DNA from 3 places in the Paenibacillus sp. AR247 genome. Region 1 is predicted to be linked to each of the others. Evidence: riboswitches for the same ligand, from Rfam matches in the RefSeq annotation. Region 1 holds a riboswitch; each other region holds the start of a gene.

Region 1 (3,273 bases):
GTCCGCTGCTGGTCATTGCAGCCATCTACTTCATTATGACGTTTACCTTGTCCAAGCTGCTGGGGGCATTTGAAAGGAGGCTGAATACAGATGATCAGCGTTAAAGATTTGCGCAAATCGTTCGGCAAGCTGGAGATTCTGAAAGGGATCGACATCGACATCGCCAAAGGCGAGGTCGTCGTCGTGATCGGCCCCAGCGGCTCGGGAAAAAGTACCTTTCTCCGCTGTTTGAATCTGCTCGAAACGCCTACAGGGGGACAGATCACGTTTGAAGGTGAGCCAATTACGGACAAACGCCACAACATCAATGCCACACGCGAAAAAATGGGCATGGTGTTCCAGCATTTCAACCTGTTCCCGCATAAATCGGTGCTGCAGAACCTCATGCTGGCGCCGGTTAAGGTGAAAAAGCAGCCGCCGGCCGAGGCGGAACGGATTGCCCTTGACCTGCTGCGCACGGTCGGATTATCCGACAAGAAGGATGCGTATCCGTCCCAGCTGTCAGGCGGGCAGAAGCAGCGGATCGCCATCGCGCGGGCGCTGGCCATGCAGCCCCACGTCATGCTCTTTGACGAGCCGACTTCGGCGCTGGACCCGGAAATGGTCGGCGAAGTGCTGGAGGTCATGAAGAAGCTCGCAGAGGGCGGCATGACGATGGTCATCGTAACCCATGAAATGGGATTTGCCCGGGAAGTCGGCGACCGGATCGTCTTTATGGACGGCGGACAAATTGTCGAGCAGGGGACGCCTGCAGAAGTGTTCGGTAACCCGCAAAACAGCCGCACGAAAGATTTTCTGAGCAAGGTCCTTTGACAAAGAGCCTGCATCTACAAATGATAAAGCCCTGGACGAGAATATTACTCATCCAGGGCTTTTTTTGTACCTTTTCATGAATAAATCGTTAAAATGAATGAAGATGTTGTAACTTTTTTGAAAGGGATTGAGCCGTTGCTCCCTTGATTAAGTCAGCTAACAACTCTATATAAAGCCTGATATTTCGAGGCTTTTGTATTGGTAACATTTTCATGCGCACAGGTTACAAAATTGTGATATATTTGTTGAGCCGAAACTTTTAAGGTAAAGTGCGGGGGATGTAATTTGTGTACATAGTACGCTTGGGGTGAATCGCACCAACAGGGCGTAGGGTTGTCTCCTCAATCCGAATCCGACAGCTAACTTCGCAGGCATCACGACTTAAGGAGGAACCATGAAAAGATTTAAAGGAATCAAGACACTTGCAGCCATCATCGGCATTTCTCTGGCGGTACAGACGGTACCCACGTTTGCGGACTCGGTCCATGTAGCGAAGGATGGAGACACCTTCTATACACTATCTAAACAATATAGCGTTAATTTGAATCAACTGATGAATGCAAATCCGAATGTACAAGCAACCAATATTTATCCGGGCCTGAAATTAAACGTTCCCGGAGCAAGCACAGCCAAGGCATTTGCCGCAGAGGACAGCGGCTCCATCATCACGGCTGCTTCCCTGAACGTCAACGGCGATGACAAAGTCGTGGAAGCATGGGGTAAAACCTTCGATTACTCCAAAACGCTGGACGTCCGAGCTACGGCATATTCTTCCGCAGCTAGCGAAAACGGCAAGTGGGGCGCAGTGGACTACTTCGGCAACCCGCTGAAGCTGGGCACGATCGCGGTTGACCCGTCCGTTATTCCATTGGGAACGAAAGTGCTCGTTACCGGTCACAGCTTCCCGGGCCTTCCGAAGAAAGCCTTCGTAGCGACAGCTAAGGATACCGGGAGCGCGATTAAGGGGAAACGCATCGACATTTTCGTACCGGGCAGCCCGGAAAGCGTCAGTGCCTTCGGGTTCCAGGACGTTGAGCTGTATTTCATTAAATAGTTCAAGCTATTCATAACAACACGGAAAAACCGGCTTTTGTACGAAAGCCGGTTTTTTTTGTACGCTCAGCGCGTTACTTGTCTTTTGGAACGTGAAGTAACCTCGGCAGCGTGACGAACGAATAACCTTTATTTTTCAATGTTCGAATGATGTCCGGAAGGGCATCGATCGTACCGCTGAGATTGGACGTGGTTCCGCCTCCCGCATGCTGAAGAATGATCGAGCCTTGCCCAACGGTGGACAGCACGTTGCGCTTGACCGCTTCCTTGCCGATTCCTTTCCAATCCAGCGAATCGACGTTCCAGTTTACAATTTTGTAGCCCTGCTGCTTGGCCCAGCGCAGTTGGCGTTCCGTGATGTCTCCATAAGGCGGCCTGATCAGCTTGGGCTTATAGCCGACGATGCCGTAAAGCGTGTTCTCCGTCCGCTTAATCTCGGCTACATATTCGTCCATCTCCAATTTGTGAAACACGGGGATGATTATAGGAGTGGTTTCCGATCACATGTCCTTCACGGACGATGCGCTCGACCAGCTCGGGATGCTTCTTCGCCCGGCTGCCCATCACAAAAAAGGTGGCTTTAATATGATGGGCTTTGAGCACATCCAGGATCTGAGGAGTAAACCTGGGATCCGGCACGTCATCAAAGGTTAGGGCCACCTCTTTGACGCGCGGACCGTGAATTTTAAACGTTTCGGGATATTTTTTGATCAGCTGGCCGAGCGTAAGGATCTGCTGTTCCTTCCGCTTTTCTTTCGCCTCCCGGCTGCTGGTTTCCCGTGCAGGTTCGGAACCTGACGGATGTTTCGGGGGTTCACCGCCTTGAGCGGCGGCTGCCGGCCACCCGGACTGCCAAGGACAGATCAACAACAAAATCAGCAGGGAAGACAGCAATGTGCATAACAGCTTCTTTTTCATCCGTCTCGACTCCTTTCCACCGCGGACAAACAGCGAAAACATGATTATCCTTGTTATGTCCATAAGTTGATGCAATTATGTTGCTTTAAATCAGATGCTGGGCTACATTTTCATATCGTTCTGCAAAGCGTGTATAATAGAACTGATGGATTACGGTCGCTGCACGTTGGCCGTAACCGCGAGGTATGGACAATGAGCGGCGGCGCTGCAATCATATAACCCTGTTGTCATATAGGCTTAATCACATACAACATAAAGGAGACACGAAGCAATGGCAGATCTATTTACACCTTATGTACTTAAAGGATTATCTCTGAAAAACCGGATTGTTATGCCTCCGATGTGCCAATATTCGGTACAGGCTGAGGACGGGATCCCTAACAATTGGCATTATGTCCATTATGTATCCCGCGCAGTCGGCGGAGCCGGATTGATTATCGTAGAGATGACGGGGGTTCATCCCGACGGACGGATTACGAACCGGGATAC
Region 2 (3,273 bases), on a different contig from region 1:
AAGAAATGGCATCCGGCATGATGGGAAAGGGATTGGGAAGTATCGATGATGAAATACGATCTCGGTTGATATCGAAAATCAAGGAGGCCTTTGAACCCTATGAAGGAAAGCGAGGAATAGAAATTCCTGGAGAATCTCTTCTGGTTCATGGAACCAAATAAAGATCTTCCCGAAAGGAAGAATATCCTTCCTTTCGGATGGTTTCCCTTCTTTACTAATGTGTCGTTTGTTCTATTCTATGAAAATATGGAATAGAAATAGACTACACATAACAATATAGAAAGGGAGAACTACATGCCAAAACAAGCCACATTTAAAGGACTAGGGGTATTTACATTCCTAGCATCTTTCATAATCTCCTTAAAAGTCATCCCGTTGTATATGGATGTCCCCCCTTTACCCGTGAAAGAAGTACCTGAGCATCAGATGAAAATAAATGATCCGCTCATCGAAATGGATCCTCAGAAAAAAGCGGTTACGTCTTCCATAAAGAAAGCCCCTCCATCTAAAAGTGCGACAACACCCCAAGCGTTGAAACAAGCTAAAAGCAACCTGCCATCCGATACGAATCAGACCAATACACGATTAACTACAAAGAATCAAATTATTACTCCGGTAACGAAGAAATTGCCTCAGAAGAGTAATCCAGTGCATTCAGGTCCACCTCAAGTCCTTATTTACCATACGCACAACCGGGAATCTTGGCTGCCAGAACTTGAGGGGCAGAAGAACCCAAGTCAGGCGTTTGACGCTAAAGTCAATGTTACTTTATTAGGAAAAGATTTGGCTTCTAAGTTAACGGCAAAAGGAATGAATGTCATCCAATCCACCGAAGATTACGCCGGAGAAATTCAAAACTTTAATTACGCAAAATCGTATGTGTATTCTAAGGCTACACTCACTCAGGAGCTGTCTAACCATAAATCAATCGAATATGTATTTGATATCCATCGAGATTCAGAGTCCAGAAATCGTACAACGATCCAATTCAATAATGTTGATTATGCTCAATTATATTTTGTGGTCGGAAGGGATAACCCAAACTGGGAAAAAACAATGCAATTTGCCACGAGAATTCAAAATAAATTAAACAAAAAGATACCCGGAATCTCCAAAGGCATTTATCAAAAGGATCATTCGAGCGGCAACGGTAAATATAATCAATCCCTTGTCGAATCCAGTGCCTTGATAGAAATTGGCGGAGTGGAGAATATGCTTCGAGAAAATTATCGGACGATCTCCATCTTGGCTGATGTCATTCATGAAATTTGGCATGAAGATCATGGTTCGACTGTGTCCTGACGGTAAATACCTCTAACCGATCTGGCAATGCCAGATCGGTTTTTTTGTTTGGCGTCTATATCATTATTTGCCTTGGTTTTTCTGTTACTTGGATTAATTCTTTACAAAATTGTTATTTGTTCTTGCGTAAATGTTCCGTTACCAAGATAAGCACCTCGATATCGGGATATTGAAATCGACAAACTCCTACTCAGTTTCGTTGAAACTTCCATAAAATCCAACAAATATCTGTGAAAAAAGTTACGGTTAATGGGAATCTATCAATTAGGCATTGACAAAAAATCTAGTTATATACTACATTATGTAGGGTTACATTTTTTTAATCATTATTGCCGAATTTCTTGATACTGAAAACGGGGGAACCATTTTTGGGTGAAATATTCTCATTGAAGAATAGAGGGAACCTTCTACCGAACCCTTAGCTAACTCCGTAGGCATCGGAAGGAGAACTACATAGTGAAGAAAGTAATTTTGTCAATGTTAGGTGCGGCCATTGTTTTTTCAGCAAGTGCAACCAGTTCCTTTGCCAGTTCCGTTAAACTCGAAAGTGAGGTGGATAAGGTCGTAGGCACTCCTTATCAGTGGGGCGGCACATCAGTGGCTGGTTTTGACTGTTCCGGTTTTATTTTATACATATTCGATAAATTCAATTTAGATTTACCCCGCACATCTAAAACACAGGCTCAAGCCGGAACTCCAGTAGATCGTGAAAACCTTAGAGCAGGAGACCTGGTATTCTTTAATACGGACGGTACGGGAATTTCTCACGCGGGTATTTATATCGGCAATAATGAGTTTGCACACTCTTCAAGCAGTAAAGGCGTTACGATTAGCAAATTATCGGATTCATATTATAAAAATCGGTATGTTACAGCACGCCGCGTCGTGAGTCAACAAAGTTACCTGAAAATGATCAGCGAAATTTGATCTAGTCGGGATAAGCCACCTAAATCAAAAATGAAAGCACCGGCTGAAGTCAGTCGGTGCGTTTTGTTGTTTATTCAGGGACGTTGTTCACAGTGGGATCAGGCGTATAATTATTTTGATAATCATCATACATCACATCAGTTACCATTCCAGCGGACGCGTGGTGTAAATCGTGGCAGTGGAACATCCATTCACCGGGGTTGTCAGCTTCAAAGGCAACTTCATACGTTTCGCCAGGTTTGACGTTCAGCGTGTCCTTCATGATCGGAGATCCTTGAACGGGCTTGCCATTCTTGCTCAAGACTTGGAAGAAATGGCCGTGTAGGTGCATCGGGCCTCTTTTTACTTTGATTGTATCCGTCTCCGGAAAAATCTTTCCATTGATCGTGTAAACCATTTCTCCATTTCTCATCTCGGTATTTAGATACATTGTCACGTCTTCATCAAAGGTTTGATCCAAAGAAAATGCGGATGCAGACATGGTTCCGTACTTCTCCAGATCAAAATCGGGAAGTTCTTCGGAGGCATTGGAAGGGTCGGGCTTCGAATTGGAACCTTCGTATTGAATAATGGCTCTCATATTTTGTGCTCGATTATCCTTAGCATGTTCTTCAAGCAACCAGGTTCCGGGATGATCTGCGGTAAATTCAATATCATATCGTTCTCCGGGAGCAATCGAGACGAATTGATCCTTGATCACAGCTGGGTCATTCACGGGCTGCCCGTCGGATGCAACAACCTTAAAGGAATGACCGTGTAAATGCATCCGGTGAGTGATGTAGCCGGCGTTAATCAACCGAAGTTTTACTTTTTCACCCTCTTTAACGGTAAGCTTATCGATCGCATCACCTGTTTTTCCATTGATCGTATAAAGGTCATACATACTCATATCATGTCCTGCCATATTCATCCCACCGTTATCCATGTTCATATCTCCAGAACTCATCCATTCATCGAGCACAAGGGTGTAATCGCGGTCAGCTGTATCTTGGGGGTCTTCGACAATAAGAGAACCATACAAGCCTTTGTCCACTTGATTCACAC
Region 3 (3,273 bases), on a different contig from region 1:
GGTCAAACACATGGCTGAAGCCTCCAACCGACAAGTCGTTATCCAGCGTTTGCACGTAATCGAGCAGTTTGGTGCTTTTGTCGTTCAACACGGTCACCTCCAGATTATCTTATGACAATAAATATGACGTGAATTGCAGATTGGAATCATCGAACACTATTATTTGTAAGTTAATATTACATAAATATAATGATTTGTCAATGTTAGAGCGACTTATTCACTGTATTAGGTGGTTTTAATGTTATATAATATTACACAAATGATGTTCTAATTCATTTCCCTTTACAATTCGGATGATTTTGTGTATAATAAAAAGTTCGCTAAATGAACTTTGGATATGCGGTAGTGGTGGAATGGCAGACACGCTATCTTGAGGGGGTAGTGGGCGTACGCCCGTGGAGGTTCGAGTCCTCTCTACCGCATCTATGAACACAGAAAGAAGCTTCCTTGGAGAAATCCAGGGAAGCTTTTTTGCTTTGTGGCATGTTGTGTCACTATTCGCTTTTTCCGGATGCAAGCAGCTTGCGGATGTCGTTTTCGATTTTGTCGGGTGTCGTTTTGGGCGCGTAACGCTTGATGACCCTGCCCTTGGAATCGACCAGGAACTTGGTAAAGTTCCACTTGACCGCTTTTGATCCGAGCACACCTGGCGCTTCCCTGGTCAGGTATTGAAACAGTGGATGGGCGTTGCTGCCCTTGACGTCGATCTTCTCAAACATCGGGAACGTGACCCCGTAATTCATCTGGCAGAATTCGCCGATCTCCTCGCTGGTACCTGGCTCCTGATTGGCAAACTGGTTGCTCGGAAAACCGAGAATTTGAAAATGATGGTCGCGGAACTCGTCGTACAGCTCCTGCAGCCCGCGAAACTGCGGCGTAAATCCGCATTTGCTGGCCGTGTTCACGATCAGCAGCACGTCACCTTCATATTCCTTTAACGATACCTCTTTGCCGCGCAGCGTGTTCACTTGAAAATCGTAGACGCTCACTGCCATCCTCCTCCTTTTGTGCTGCTATGAATCATCATCCAGCCGAAGCATTTACCAAGCGCACAATTTAATTTTAAACGATTGAACTGTAATGTCAATGCGGATATTCCTGCGAGCCAGTGTCCCTGAATGACCTGGTTTTCATAAATGCGCCAAATCGGGAGCATGGAAGAGGTAGAAGTCAAAAAGCCAAAATGTAAGCGCTAATAAGGTCCTGAATGTTCCAAAATTCGCGGTTCATGATTTTTAGACTGCCTTTACAGCTTGGAAGGAGCGGGTGTATGATTCAGAGCGTATTCAATACAGTTTCCATTACTAATCGCTGAGTTTCCGCAAAAAAGCGCGGAAATCGGGGGAACCAAACGCGTGCCATGGAGCAGCGAACCGGTGTGAGAGTCGGGGGGCTGCAGCCAGCCGCAGGGGTGAATCCCGGCTACGGATGCCATGGATCCGGCCGGGTAGAGCGACTCTCACCGCTCGAATCCGTCAGCTAACCTCGTAAGCGCCGTTTGAGAGAGGAATGATGAAACTTGCGACCCGAATAAACCTTCGGATCACAGGGGGATCAGCTGGCCTCTGTGTTTTTTTACCCTTTTTTAGCTTACTGGAACAAAAGAGAGCATTCATCACAATCAAATACACTTATCAATAACGCTTAATTTCGGCCGGAAACGGCCGGGAGCGGGGGAACCACAGCGGCCGCCTGGAACGGAAGCCGCCGGGGTGAATCTTTCCGGTACGATAAGTACCGGAAGGTAGGGCGACTCTCACGCCCGAATCCGACAGCTAACCTCGTCAGCGTAACGGGAGAGGCAGCACTTGTCGTGCGCATGTTGAATATAGGACGATCCTATTTATATTCGTCCACATTCAAGAAGCCGCGGGAAAGGTCCTTCTTTCCCTGCGGCTTCTTTTGCGTATTCGCGGCTGCCGCACAGGAGGAGCCTTTGAAATGGACAACGTCGTCATTGTGACCGCGCCGAACGAGGCGGGACGCAATTTTATCAAGCTGCTGATGTATTGGAAGAGGCCCTTTGCCGTTCTGACCAACAGTGCCCGGGAGGAACGCCTCTTGAGAAAAATGGGGGTGCAGCGGATCATCCGGCTGAATACGAATCACGCGGAGGATTGGGTGGTTCCCGAAATAGAGGTCGGCAAAATCTTTCTGTTTGAAAGCAGCCTCAACCTGACCTGCCGCTATTTGCAAATCTGCCGTCCCTGGACGTCGGAACCGGTATATGTCATTACGCAGAGGGGCAGCTCACCCGGCATTTACCGGGGGCTTGGTGCAGATCACATCATTTATACCTTAAACGGCGAAGTCGGATTTTTACTAAAATAAAGATGATTCTAACCATGTAAAGGAGAGACCGGAAACGATGATGGATGTATATATGATACTTGCACTCGCTGCCACTTATGGCGTGTTCTTGTTATTTCTTCATTGGTGCGGCCGAGTGGTGGAAGAAGGGGGCAAAGACCAATGATTGTCGTTGGAGCATTCGCCGTGCTTGTCTTTATCTATTTGGTTTACGCCTTGATCCATCCGGAAAAATTTTGACCGGTATTTTAAATCTGTAAGCCTCAAGGGGCCAAAGCAGAACATGCTCGTAAGAGGGGGAAGCCAACCTTGGATATTTTGCAAATTTGTATCGTGATTTTTGTGCTCCTGCTGCTCGTGAAGCCGGTAGGCACTTACGTATATCATATGTTCTCCAATGAACCGAATCGGACGGACCGGATCTTTGGCGGCGTGGAAAGAGTTCTATACCGGATCATCGGGCTGAAGCAGCTGGGCAGCATGAATTGGAAAAAGTACGCCCTCAGCATGATCGCAACAAATATCTTTCTGGTAGCGATCAGCTATATATTGCTCCGAACGATGGGCGCCCTGCCGGGCAACCCGAGCGGCATCGGCAATATGGAGGCGAGCCTGTCCTTCAACACGGTCATCAGCTTTATGACGAACACGAACCTCCAGCATTACAGTGGAGAGAGCGGCATGTCTTATTTTGGCCAAATGATCGTCATCACGATGATGATGTTTACCTCGGCAGCCTCGGGCCTGGCTATCGCGATTGCTTTTATGCGCGGCATCACCCGCAGGGGTGAGGGGCTCGGGAACTTCTTCGAGGACTTTATCAAGGCGCATGTCCGCCTGTTCGTGCCGCTCGCCCTCATCGTGACCCTGGTGCTGGTCGGGCTCAAAGTGCCGCAGACGCTGGAGCCGATGCGGGCCGTGCAAACGCTGGGAGGCGGCGTGCAGCAGATTCCGCTGGGTCCT

The links. A riboswitch is a leader RNA that binds a small molecule or an ion and turns the genes downstream of it on or off. The one in region 1 is predicted to bind cyclic di-AMP.
Region 2: it holds a riboswitch for cyclic di-AMP, as region 1 does, so the genes downstream of both, CPT76_RS18820 (C40 family peptidase) here and CPT76_RS06215 (3D domain-containing protein) in region 1, are expected to answer to the same signal.
Region 3: it holds a riboswitch for cyclic di-AMP, as region 1 does, so the genes downstream of both, CPT76_RS34045 (hypothetical protein) here and CPT76_RS06215 (3D domain-containing protein) in region 1, are expected to answer to the same signal.

Annotation. Positions count from the first base shown of each region.
Region 1 covers NZ_PCZT01000006.1:270,107-273,379, forward strand. The annotation lists gene CPT76_RS06205 (ABC transporter permease subunit) at 1-104, shown strand, start outside; gene CPT76_RS06210 (amino acid ABC transporter ATP-binding protein) at 91-813, shown strand; cyclic di-AMP (ydaO/yuaA leader) riboswitch at 1,052-1,204, shown strand; gene CPT76_RS06215 (3D domain-containing protein) at 1,208-1,867, shown strand; gene CPT76_RS41245 (polysaccharide deacetylase family protein) at 1,941-2,321, opposite strand; gene CPT76_RS41250 (polysaccharide deacetylase family protein) at 2,296-2,784, opposite strand; gene CPT76_RS06225 (NADH:flavin oxidoreductase/NADH oxidase) at 3,056-3,273, shown strand, end outside.
Region 2 covers NZ_PCZT01000009.1:2,200,223-2,203,495, reverse strand. The annotation lists gene CPT76_RS18830 (hypothetical protein) at 1-161, shown strand, start outside; gene CPT76_RS18825 (stage II sporulation protein P) at 295-1,302, shown strand; cyclic di-AMP (ydaO/yuaA leader) riboswitch at 1,623-1,754, shown strand; gene CPT76_RS18820 (C40 family peptidase) at 1,759-2,229, shown strand; gene CPT76_RS18815 (multicopper oxidase family protein) at 2,300-3,273, opposite strand, start outside.
Region 3 covers NZ_PCZT01000025.1:251,420-254,692, reverse strand. The annotation lists gene CPT76_RS34060 (urease accessory protein UreF) at 1-88, opposite strand, end outside; tRNA gene CPT76_RS34055 (tRNA-Leu) at 340-422, shown strand; gene CPT76_RS34050 (glutathione peroxidase) at 495-989, opposite strand; cyclic di-AMP (ydaO/yuaA leader) riboswitch at 1,300-1,510, shown strand; cyclic di-AMP (ydaO/yuaA leader) riboswitch at 1,632-1,804, shown strand; gene CPT76_RS34045 (hypothetical protein) at 1,942-2,331, shown strand; gene kdpF (K(+)-transporting ATPase subunit F) at 2,473-2,550, shown strand; gene kdpA (potassium-transporting ATPase subunit KdpA) at 2,620-3,273, shown strand, end outside.